Regions from separate parts of the Solibacillus sp. iso_87 genome, predicted to be linked through region 1. Evidence: predicted binding sites of a transcription regulator. Region 1 holds the regulator's gene; each other region holds the start of a gene.

Region 1 (4,293 bases):
TAAATGCTTCGTCCACAATGTATAGGCCATAGGTGCAGCACCCATTGGTAAACCCGGGTGACCTGAATTTGCTTTTTCAATTGCGTCGATTGATAGTGTACGGATTGCGTTAATTGCTAACTGATCCATCTGTTGTGTCATTATGTGACATCCTTTCCTCGTACGATATTTATACATTTTATAGTGTAGACAAATTTTCACAAGAAAACAATAATTTCTAAAAACGTCCCATAAAATATGTCATACTTTATATGAAATGTGACATATTAATGAAAAGTTGTTAGTTTAAGAATTTCTTCTGTGATTTAATTTGTTTTAATTTTTCAGGTGTCACATCATTGCCTTCTTCATCAATTACTTTCACATGCTCGATTGTATCGCGCATTGTAGTACGGAAAGTATCTAAATATTCTTTGCGCAGTGCTGTACGTTCCTTCGCCTGCTCTTCCGTCAATTTACCTTCTCTCGCTAATTTAGAAAGCTCATTAATACGAGCTAATTTTTCTTTTGATAACATTTGAATCTCACCTTTCTTCCTACCTACTACAAAGGTATAAAAAAAACGACTTGAAAACAAGTGTTTACTCTTCAAGTCGCTCCATATATTCAATATACCTTCTATGTACGGTCGCTTTACTGATAGAAATGCCCAAGCCCGACATAGTCGTAGCAATTTCCGCAAATGTTAAACCTTTCTGGCGAAGCTGAACAATTTCTTCGACAGGCACTTCTTTTCGTTCACGCCCTTCAATATTGCCACGGTTTTTTAAATTATTTTGCGGCTGGTATCCATTTTCTACAGCACGGCGCATTCCCCGGCGGATTTTTGCATTATGCATACGACGCTGATACTCTTCCACAATCGCCAAAATTTCTAGCAGCATTGTATCCATTTCATTTAATACGACAGGACCTGCATCATTCAATGTATATACTGTCGCTTCATATTTTTGCAGTAGGTGAAGCACTGCCATCCGGGCATTCCCTCGCCCTAAACGGGTCTCATCCTGTACAAATAATGCTTTTATGCCGCACTCTTTCATACAGTCAAGCATGTCGAGCAATCCGTCTCGATCAACATCATATCCACTATGCTGATCCATGAAAATCTCCACATCTTTATAGCCGAATGATTTTGCGTATTTTATCAGCTCCTCCTGCTGACGGGCTAGTGATGTTTCTTGTGTATTTTTATCCGTACTGACACGGCAATAAATTACTGCTTTAGTTTTTATCATTGTTCCCTCTCGCTACTTTAATCGATTGCATATCGGAGGATTCATTCAGCTGGGCAATGTATTGTGAATCTTTTTCTACAGGTACAACCAATACTTGTCCTAAAACAACTTTTTCATCCAGCATTCCGTTTTCCTTTTTTACTTCATTGATCCAATCATGCTTAGCCATTTTACCACCATATTGTTCTGCCAACGACCATAAAGTATCGCCATGCTCTATGCTTACGTGTTCGTATAATTCAATATTATCGTCCTGCATCATGAATAAAGCAATCATAAGTACAGAAAATAGTAGAAACATTGATGTGAAGCCATTTAATTTAATTCTTTTCATTAGAAAAACCCTCTTTCGAATGTATGTTCGGAATATTTGTTCTCATAATAATACGAACATATGTTTTTGTCAACCGTTTTTTTCGAACTTATGTTTGCATTCATGTTCGCATACTGCTATACTTACTTTAAGAAAAATAGCATGATAAAGAGGTGAGTTAGTTGACACAAAAAATTTCAAAGCGGCAGCAAGCTATTCTAACTTTTATAAAAGAGGAAGTTCGTGCTAAAGGCTATCCGCCATCAGTTCGCGAAATTGGAGAAGCGGTTGGTTTAGCTTCCAGTTCAACTGTCCACGGGCATTTAGCTCGTTTAGAAAGTAAAGGGCTTATCCGCCGTGATCCTACAAAGCCGCGTGCCATTGAAATATTGGACCAGGAAGAGATGAACATCGCGAAACAAGGTGTCATTCATGTTCCGTTGATCGGTAAAGTTACAGCTGGTCTGCCTATTTCAGCAATCGAGGATATTCAGGAATATTTCCCGTTGCCGGATGCTTACGGTTCACCGGAAGAGGAATTGTTTATGCTTGAAATTATGGGAGAATCCATGATTGAAGCCGGTATTTTAAATGGGGATTATGTTATCGTTAAAAAAACGTCTACTGCGAACAATGGAGAGATTGTCGTAGCAATGACGGAAGACGATGAAGCGACTGTCAAGCGCTTTTACAAAGAAAAAACTCATTTCCGTCTACAGCCTGAGAATAGCTCGATGGAGCCAATCATTGTCGACCAAGTTTCTATCTTAGGTAAAGTAGTCGGCCTCTATCGAAATATCCATTAATCATAAGCTTGCCATTCTAATAGAATCGGCAAGTTTTTTATTTTCAAAATAAAAAGCCCAGCCGTGAACGACTGAGCCTTTCATTATTTATTGCATGCTTCTACAAAACTATTAAATAAGCGCTGTGCATAAACATCCCCGTTCGGAGCCAATTCTTCCGGATGCCATTGCACCGCGACACAATATGGATGCGATTCATGTTCAATCCCTTCAATAATGCCGTCCTTAGCAATAGCCGAAACTACGAGCCCTTCTCCGAGCTTTCCAACCGATTGATGATGAAATGTATTTACACGGAATGAGTCATCTTTAAAAATCTCTTTAAATTTAGGTGTCTTTACTTCAACGGTATGTGCCAATTCCCCACGCTTTGAAGGTTGTTTATGTAAAATTGTATTTTCTACTTGTGAGGGTATATCCTGAATGATCGTTCCCCCAAATGCGACATTCATAATCTGTTGTCCGCGGCAAATACCGAGAACAGGCATTTGTCTTTTATAGGCTTCATTCACTAATAAAAGATCGCTGTCATCACGTTTTCGTACAACACTTCCGATATGACGGTGCGGTTCTTCATTAAACAACAATGGATCTATATCCGCTCCACCAATTAATACGAGGCCATCAATTAGATTTAATAATGCATCTACGTTTTCTTCTGTAGCATTGGGTATACAGATTGGAATACCTCCCGCTTGTTCAATCGAAGTTAAGTATGCGTTGTTAATATCCAATTTCTTGTCAAAATCATACATTGTAAATCCAATAATCGGTTTCATTCTTTTTATCCCCTTATTATTTATAGATAATTCCAATAATTTAAATTATACTATTTCGTTACACTAAATGACTACAAAAATAAAAAGGATTGCATAATCGCAACCCTTTAATCCTTAAACCGTTTCCATTTGTTTTATAAAATACCGTTTAATTTCTTTCCAGTTATGAACACGCATGAAACCTTCTTCTGACCGATTGTACGGCATCGAATACAATATGCCTGTTCCTTTAAATGCTGCGAGTTGGCGTGGGCTGTCATCAATTAAATAATCGGTATGTATTACCGCTTTATTTCCGCAAAACACAATGTTCTGTGTTTTAATAAAGGGTAAATGCTCCATCAACCAATCGTATTTTGCTGTAAATGATCCCGGTACATCCATTGCAGCTGTCGCAATAAAAATTTCATAATGCTCCTGCAGTTCTTGAATGACTTCTATTGCATCTTCATCCAGTACTTTTAAATCTCTGAAATAGTCTGGCTCATTTAATAAAGCAAATAATTTTTTCGCATCTTCTCGAGGCAAATCACGCTGTGTCGTCAGAAGAAACTCTTCATCTGTATAATTTGTTCCGAAATTCTCGTTATATGTAACACGTAATTTCGAATAAAAGTCAGCTAGCACCTGGTCCATATCGATAGCAATACTTTTTTTCATGTAATAAGCCTCCTTGAAATTTCCTAATTTTAGTTTATACAATTATATTGTGAAAAAACAAGGTATAAATCTTTACAATTAACAACGTACATATTTACGTTTAAAACCGATTCGCCCTTTTTCCACCTGTTTTTCAATTTCCGCATAAGCATGAAGCAGACCCGGTTTTTTTCCTTCCCGTTTCGTTTCAATTGGTCCGATTTCATTAGCAATTTGCACTGCCTCATCATGTAAAGGTTTAAATGAAACACCGACTGTCATAACAAAATTGTTCATAGCCACTTGTGTACGCTGCGGTGCTTGACGAATATTTTGTTTTACATACTCAAGCATATCCATTAACTTTTCCTTTGAAAATTCCTCATCTCTACGATTTCCGAGAAGCCAGCAGTAACAATGCCACCCTGCCGACATTTTCAGGTCCTCACTACTGGCAATCCATTTATCGCTTACTTCTTGCGCAATATCGGATTCCGACAATGTCACCGCAACAACAT
Region 2 (4,293 bases), 1.7 Mb from region 1:
GTGCATCGACTTCACGGATCCGATCTACTTCATCTCCGAAAAACTCGATACGGATACAGTGTTCATCGCGTGATGCCGGGAAAATTTCGACAACATCCCCGCGCACACGGAACGTACCCCGTGTAAAGTTAATATCATTACGTTCATATTGAATGTCGACTAGTTTCCGCAATAGCTGATTGCGCTCTATTTCCATCCCTGTACGAATGGAAACGACCATTTCACGATATTCTTCCGGATTACCGAGACCGTAAATACATGATACGGACGCGATAATAATGACGTCTTTCCGTTCAAATAACGCAGTCGTTGCCGAGTGACGCAATTTATCAATTTCTTCATTAATACTTGAATCCTTTTCAATGTACGTATCGGTTTGCGGTACATACGCTTCCGGCTGGAAATAGTCATAATAGCTGACGAAATACTCAACCGCATTGTCCGGGAAAAATTCTTTAAACTCACTATATAATTGGCCGGCCAGTGTTTTATTGTGTGCCATCACGAGCGTCGGCTTATTCACTTCTTTAATCACATTGGAAATCGTAAATGTTTTACCCGTACCTGTCGCCCCAAGTAAAGTCTGGTGACGCTTGCCTTCTTTAACCCCTTGTATGAGCTGTTTAATCGCTTCCGGCTGATCCCCGGCAGGCTGATAGGCGGACTGGATTGTAAAAGTTTCTGTCATATTCAGATTGTCCTTTCTGTCGCGTATATTATCTTCTATTTTAACATACCCGTTTTTAATTTACGATAAAATTGCGAACGTACATTCGAATTTAGTGTTGTTTTGTGTTTTTTTAGGTGAGCTGGATTTAATAGAATTTTGGTGACGGATATTAGAAAAGTTCGGTGACTTATTTGAAGATTGGTACCGGCTATTCGAAAATCTCTAGCACTTACTAGAAGAATTATCCTTTTCATTAGAAACTAACCAATTTATTAGAACTATTTTATTAGAAACTTTCTATCACTTATTAGAAAAAAAATAGAAACCTGCTGCTTGCCCATAAAAAAAAGCCACCTGGAATAGGATGGCCTTTAAGAAACTGTTTCCAATAACTCTTTTAACTCTGTAGTATAGCTGTGAAATGCTTGTTCGTTCTTTTGATCTAACGATGTATCGATAAGTAACTTTAATTGTTCAATACGTTGCATCCGCTGCAACCGACTAATAAATAAATCTAAATAAATTTCATTCAATAGCTTCTCTGCATGATGTTCAGTGGACTGCTGACTAACCGCTTTTAAAAAGTCTGTATACGAATAATATTTATCCATCGATATCACCTCGACCTCTTTTAACCATTATAAATTAAAAGTCATTTAATTTGCAATATATTCTGAAAAATTATCATATAACAGAATTTTCTAAATATAATGTTGATTTTTAGCAATTTATGCAGTAGTTTAGATGTATAGTGAAAATTTAAGCGATTAAAAAAGTAGGAAAGATAGGGGATACAAAATGATTAGTAATTTAACACAAAAATCCAATTACATTATTTCTAACTCTACCTTCTGTTTAAGGTCCTATCAGCATCGAGGTAAAATTCACACTGCCATTTTGGACAAGTACGGCCCATCTACATCTCCGTATAAACCTCTAAAAATTATTCGCGATACATGTCGTCTGCATGGAAGTTCCTATGATGCCAGCAAATATCAGGCGAGACGATTTTTCGGAGAAAATAAACATAAATTGCCGATAATGGTTGCCTATGATTTCGGGGATCCATGCATTTTATTCCCGCTATTTTCGCCGTTTTCACCTCAAAATATTTGGTTATCCTTGAATTCTATTATTAATATTAGTGAAGATGGTGATAAGACGCTCGTAACTTTTGTGGATAATACTGAGATTAGTTTGGATATTAATATGAAATCATTCAACCAGCAATATGTACGCGCTGCGATGTACTATAAATATCTGCTTTTACAGCGCAATGCCATCTTATAAGAGCATCAGCTTTTTTTAAAATATTCAGCAAGAAGTAACTCACTTTGATTACGAAGGCGAATATTCGAATATCTTCTGCACTCCATGATTCCTCCAAAGTAAAAATGATACTCGGTAAACAAATCATCCGTCTTGCCTCTCACTAAGCGCATCTGATGAAGTTTAAAATAGTCCTTCGTTTCTTTTAAATCATGCTCTATTTTGATACGTACAGCATCGATTAATTGCAAATAGGGATTTTTAAATTTGAACGGACTTTGCTCCACTATTGAGTAATCCTTTCCAAGAATAATTAACAGCAACGGCAAATAAATCCCTGCCTCATAATACGGAATCGTTTTAGAAGGAATTTGCAGCATACGAATACCTCCAATTGACAAGAACATTTGTTCGTATATGTATTTTCACATATTTTTTACAATCTTACAAGAGGAAAATTATTACTTAGCTTAAATTTCACTAAAAAAAGCCGCGCCTTAGCTTTTCAATACTAGGGCACGGCTATTTTCAGTTACAAAATACTTATAACTTATCTTATTTCTGATGAGCATTCGGACGAATACCCGCCGGAATCGGATTGACGTATGCACCTTTCGTTTCCGCCAAGAGCTCGCGTTTCGCCTCTTCAATTAACGCAGGATTTTCAAGTAAATCCACCGCTGTTAAAGCCAGCACTTTTGCTGCATATAAAAGCCCTTTATGTGCAAGCGACGTTTTGCCTTGCGATACAAGCTGCCACGTATGCAGTGGTGTGCCGAATACGAAGCAAGGAGCAAAAAATTGCCCTGTCGGTACAACCCAGCTTACATCTGCTACATCAGTCGAACCCGCCATTGTATAGCTGGATACTTCATACGGTACAATTTCATTTAAAAATACACCATCTACATATGCTTGTTCTAAATCAAAAGATTGAGATCCGGCCAATGTCGTTACTTCATTTTTGGCTGCTGCGATTTCATCCGGCGTAAGCGTACCAACCATTTCTTTCGCATAGTCCATTTCAGAACCGTTGTATGCCGGCAATCCTGCTTGCTGCAAGTTTTTAAATAGGAGACGGTTCAATAGATCGTTCGGAATATAATTCGAGCATGCTTTGTCAAACTTCACTGTTAATTTAGTTTCAGTCATTAAAGCCGCACCCTCCGCAATTTTTACAATGCGCTTATAAATGTCATCCACTTGCTGAATATCTTTTCCGCGGATTAAATAAAGCACTTCCGCATTTGCCTGGACGACATTTGGCGAAAGGCCCCCCGTATTTGTTACGGCATAATGCATGCGAACATTTGACGGAACATGCTCACGCAAGTAGTTTACTCCAACATTCATCAGTTCTACTGCGTCAAGCGCACTGCGTCCTAATTCAGGCGCATTTGCAGCATGGCTGGCCACGCCTTCAAACTCAAAATATACTTGATAGTTTGCAAGCGACGAGAAGCTGAAAATACTTGCAAATGAATTCGGATGCCATGTAAGTGCAATATCAACATCGTTAAATACACCTTCACGCACCATGAAAGTTTTCCCGGAGCCGCCTTCTTCAGCAGGACAGCCGTAATAGCGAATTTGCCCTTGTAATTCACCGCGCTCAATTAAATCTTTTAATGCAAGTGCTGCCGCAATGCCTGCTGTTCCTAATAAATTGTGTCCGCAGCCATGTCCGTTCCCGCCATCAATAACCGCCTGACGCGTCGCACTCTGCGACATTTGGCTTAATCCCGGGAGCGCATCAAATTCCCCCAAAATTCCGATAACAGGGCCAGCTGTTCCATATGTAGCAACAAATGCCGTATCCATGTTTGCAATGTTTTCTGTCACTTGGAACCCGTGCTGGCGTAAAAATGCAGTTAATAGTTCTACCGACTTCTGCTCCTGAAAACGTGTTTCCGCAATATCCCAAATCGAATTTGACAGTGCAATAATCTGCTGCTCGTATTGCATAACTAATTGTTCAATTCTGTTTTCCCGGACGGTACTGTTCATCTTGTCATCTCCTATTACAGTTTTAATAATGTATTGAGCCATATTTTTATCGCTGGAAGCATGTCTTCTTCGCGAATATCAAATTTTTCGTGGTGATGCCCTGCCGCAAGATCTGTACCGATAATCGAATAGGTTGCCAAACCGCCATTTTTTTGAATGCGATCCATAAAAAATGTGGCATCTTCAGAACCTGAATTAAAGTCGCTGTATTGCTCATACGGAATGTGTAGATCATTGGCCACATCAGCTAAAATCGCACTAAGCGCTTTACTTGAAGGAACGCTCATCGCTTCTCCTACTTTTTTCAATGCGACACGAACACCATACATTGTTTCGATCCCAGCAAA
Region 3 (4,293 bases), 570 kb from region 1:
TTAAATCGTTTAAAATCTGTTTGTCATTGCGATATAAATGGATATTTTCAATATGTATCATTTAAAAACACCTCCACTTACTACTATGCACCTTTTTCCATTGTTACGAAAGTATTTTTTGAAAATTATAATAATTTAAATGTAAAAAAAGAAAGCAAACGCATTATGCTTGCTCTCCCCATAATTTATATAACAACACTTTCAACACCTGCAGTGCGGTGGAACAGTTTTCCGTTCCATTTGAGCGCCCACTGTACAACAGGCCCTAAGCCGAACGCCATAAATACAGTACCGACTCCGACTGGTCCGCCCAATACAAAACCTAAGACAGCAACCGTTACTTCCATTGTCGTACGTGCGCGGTTGACACTCCATCCAAGACGATGCACTAACAGCAGCATTAACGTATCACGAGGTCCTACACCGAGGTTTGCGACCATATACATCCCGCAGCCGAAGCCTAGCAGGACAACGCCAACAACAAACGCCAATGTTTGTTCTAACAGCGTATTCGCATCCGGTAATACAATCAAAAATATATCAATAAAAATCCCTGTCAGGAACATATCCAAATAAGTTCCGACTTTCGGCAATCTTTTCGTGAATAACGTATCGACAGCCAGAATAAGCAAGCCTAAAATAATAGACCACATACCGACCGTTAAGCCCAAGTTTTTTTGTAGTCCGATATGAAGGACATCCCATGACCCAACGCCAAGTATTTGTCCTTTAATCGTCAATGCGACGCCTAATGATAAAACAATGATGCCTGCAATAAAGAATACGCAGCGCCAATAAAATTCCTGTTTCACTTTCACATGTAATCCCTCATCAATCCTCGATATAATCCTTACTCATTATAACGATTGAATCAGGAAAAATGGATTTACAATAAATTCGAAACATTTGAACTTTTTGAACGGCAAATTGTTCGTATTAGGAAGCGGAAAAAGGGCTTTTATTTTTCATACGAATAAGTTAATTCATCGGACGAATCGGCGACATCTACAACTAAATGATGTTCATTAAAAAACCATTCATCGGTTTTTTCGATGTAGAAATGAATATTTTCCACAACCGTTTCGATGCCTATTTCATGCGGCTGCTCCCGTGTCATCCCTAACGAAAACCCTTCATGAAAAGGTGAAGAACCTCCATATCGTGCATAAAAGCGAATAAAATCGCCTTTTTCTACTTCCATCTCTTGTTTAAACCAATTGAGTGCTTTTTCTGATAGTTTGATTTCCATATATTTCACCTCTACAGTCATTATGCAGTAAATAAAAAAAACTTACAAAGCTCGCGTTCTGAATTTTAAGTACAAAAAAAGACTGAAAGGAAACCCCTTCAGTCAATAAGTTAAAATCCTTTAATTTTCGGTTCAGTACCGGCTTTAATCCGCTTAATATTTTCACGGTGACGGTAAAAAATGAAGCCTGCCAGAACAACAACTAAAATGAATAATGCATATTCACCTGTTACCATCCAATGACCAATTACATAAATAACCGCTGCAGCGGATACAATCATAGATGACAAGCTGACCATCTTAGTTAACTTTAAGGCGATGACAAATACGATGATTAAAATTAAAAATAACGGTAAATTATAGCCTAAAATAACGCCGCCGCTTGTAGCAACCGCTTTTCCTCCACGGAAACTAGCGAAAATCGGGAACATATGGCCCGCAGCCGCGATTACACCTAAGATTAAAGGATGGACGGTGCTGTCTGCGAAAAACGGCAATAACGGTAGCAAGACCGCAGCCGTTCCTTTCAATATATCAATAAGCAATACGGCGATGCCCGGTTTTTTGCCTAATACTCTAAATGTATTGGTCGTTCCTAAATTGCCGCTGCCTTGTTGTCGAATATCCATTTTGTAAAAAATTTTGCCAATCCATAAAGCTGATGGAATGGAACCGATTAAATAAGCACAAATAATAATTAATGCGTTGATCAAGTGTTGTGCTCCTTTCGAATTCAGAATTACTACTTGGTACTAATAGTATGTATTGAATATTTTACAATGTTTCTTAATAGAAGGAAAGAGGTATTATTTTTTCGTCCATCGCAAAAAACAGGGAAAAAGTTACATTTTATTGTTTGCTGCTGAAGGATATGCTTTTAAACGTTCGTTTTTGATGATACAATTAATCTTTGCAAAGCCTAAATCAGTACCTTTAAACATTGACATCATGCATATATGAGCGTACGATTAGGTAGTAAATAGAACGTTTGTTTGTATTTTTGGAGGGGATTACATTTGGTAAAAAACCAAACCGGTATTTCGTATAATGAAGATGCCATTCAAGTATTAGAAGGTTTAGAAGCCGTACGCAAAAGACCAGGGATGTATATTGGTTCTACAGATAGTCGAGGTCTTCACCACTTAGTGTATGAAATTGTTGACAATGCAGTGGATGAAGCGCTTGCTGGATTTGGACATCATATCATCGTGAAGATTCATGAAGATAACAGTATTAGCGTGCGTGACCATGGACGTGGTATGCCAACAGGTATGCATAAAATGGGTAAACCAACCCCTGAAATTATTTTCACCGTCCTTCATGCAGGCGGAAAGTTTGGACAAGGCGGCTATAAAACTAGTGGCGGTTTACATGGTGTTGGTTCATCAGTTGTAAACGCTTTATCAACATTTTTGGAAGTAACAATTTATCGTGACGGCCAAATTTACCGCCAGCGCTTTGAACAAGGCGGAAAACCGGCTACATCGCTTGATATGATCGGAAAAACGAAGGGAACAGGAACACTCGTACACTTCCTGCCTGATCCATCGATTTTTTCTGTCGTTAAATATAATTATGATACATTGGCAGAACGCTTACGTGAATCTGCGTTTTTATTGAAAGGATTAAAAATTGAACTAATCGATGCCCGCGGAGAAGGAAAGCATGAAATTTTCCATTATGAAAGCGGTATTGAAGCGTTCGTCATATACTTAAACGAAGAAAAAGATGTATTGCATCCGGTTAAATATGTAGAAGGCATCATTCAGGAAATTGAAGTGGAGTTCGCGCTGCAATTTAACGACGGCTACTCTGAAACGATTTTGTCGTTCGTCAACAATGTTCGTACACGTGATGGCGGTACGCACGAAACGGGTGCTAAAACAGCGTTGACACGTGTATTTAATGAATACGCCCGAAAAATCGGATTACTGAAAGAAAAAGATAAAAACCTGGAGGGCACTGATATTCGGGAAGGCCTGACAGCAATTGTTTCTGTGCGTATTCCTGAAAATCTATTGCAATTTGAAGGTCAGACAAAAGGGAAGCTTGGTACATCTGAAGCACGCTCTGCCGTTGATACCGTTGTTTCAGAGAAGTTAATGTATGTACTTGAAGAAAATGCGGAGCTGTCGGCTTCTTTAGTGCGTAAAGCAATTCGAGCCCAACAAGTACGTGAAGCTGCACGTAAAGCACGTGATGATGCCCGTAACGGTAAAAAGAAAAAATCAAGTACGCTTCTGTCTGGTAAGCTGACACCTGCACAGTCGAAAAATGCTTCCAGAAATGAATTATACCTGGTAGAGGGTGATTCGGCGGGCGGTTCAGCGAAGCAAGGCCGTGACCGTACATTCCAGGCGATTTTGCCATTGCGCGGTAAAGTAATCAATACCGAAAAGGCCAAGCTGCAGGACATTATGAAAAATGAAGAAATCGCGACAATCATCCATACGATCGGTGCCGGTGTCGGAGCTGATTTCTCGGTGGAAGATGCCGCTTACGATAAAGTTGTCATCATGACCGATGCCGATACAGATGGTGCCCATATTCAAGTATTATTGCTGACATTCTTCTACCGTTATATGCGTCCGCTTATCGAGGCAGGAAAAGTGTATATCGCGTTACCGCCTCTTTATAAAGTATCAAAAGGGTCGGGCAAAAAGCAGGAGCTTATGTACGCCTGGACTGAACAGGAGCTGAGTGCCGCTACGAAAAAAATCGGCAAAGGCTATATTATTCAGCGCTATAAAGGTTTAGGTGAGATGAATGCCGACCAGCTTTGGGATACAACGATGAATCCGGAAACACGTACATTAATCCGTGTAAAAATTGAAGATGGTGCACGGGCAGAACGTCGTATTACAACATTGATGGGCGATAAAGTAGAGCCCCGCCGTAAATGGATCGAATCAAACGTCAACTTCGGCATGGAAGAGGATGCAAGCATTTTAGAAAATGAATTCATCCAGCATGAGGAGGTTAACGAATAATGAGTTTTGTAGAAAAATTTCAAGATCTGCCATTAGAAGAAGTTATGGGTGACC

Evidence for each region. The regulator LexA, encoded in region 1, represses DNA repair genes until DNA is damaged. The targets are predictions, from matches to a motif close to CGAACATATGTTCG.
Region 2: a site for LexA is predicted at 2,340-2,353, ahead of AC0VXV_RS04040 (YhjD family protein). Genes of this name have one in related genera too.
Region 3: a site for LexA is predicted at 2,231-2,244, ahead of parE (DNA topoisomerase IV subunit B). Genes of this name have one in related genera too.

The regions. Positions count from the first base shown of each region.
Region 1 is NZ_CM149656.1:2,479,431-2,483,723, forward strand. It holds gene tkt (transketolase) at 1-141, opposite strand, end outside; gene AC0VXV_RS12615 (DUF896 domain-containing protein) at 281-517, opposite strand; gene AC0VXV_RS12620 (YneB family resolvase-like protein) at 582-1,238, opposite strand; gene yneA (cell division suppressor protein YneA) at 1,225-1,572, opposite strand; gene lexA (transcriptional repressor LexA) at 1,734-2,357, shown strand; gene AC0VXV_RS12635 (gamma-glutamyl-gamma-aminobutyrate hydrolase family protein) at 2,441-3,136, opposite strand; gene AC0VXV_RS12640 (5' nucleotidase, NT5C type) at 3,251-3,796, opposite strand; gene AC0VXV_RS12645 (DNA alkylation repair protein) at 3,875-4,293, opposite strand, start outside.
Region 2 is NZ_CM149656.1:823,245-827,537, reverse strand. It holds gene uvrB (excinuclease ABC subunit UvrB) at 1-688, opposite strand, end outside; gene AC0VXV_RS04050 (IDEAL domain-containing protein) at 1,042-1,281, opposite strand; gene AC0VXV_RS04045 (competence protein ComK) at 1,469-1,960, shown strand; gene AC0VXV_RS04040 (YhjD family protein) at 1,966-2,319, opposite strand; gene AC0VXV_RS04035 (M20 family metallopeptidase) at 2,495-3,946, opposite strand; gene AC0VXV_RS04030 (amidohydrolase) at 3,961-4,293, opposite strand, start outside.
Region 3 is NZ_CM149656.1:1,907,063-1,911,355, forward strand. It holds gene AC0VXV_RS09505 (ABC transporter ATP-binding protein) at 1-61, opposite strand, end outside; gene AC0VXV_RS09510 (YczE/YyaS/YitT family protein) at 186-812, opposite strand; gene AC0VXV_RS09515 (HesB/YadR/YfhF family protein) at 959-1,249, opposite strand; gene plsY (glycerol-3-phosphate 1-O-acyltransferase PlsY) at 1,360-1,962, opposite strand; gene parE (DNA topoisomerase IV subunit B) at 2,266-4,239, shown strand; gene parC (DNA topoisomerase IV subunit A) at 4,239-4,293, shown strand, end outside.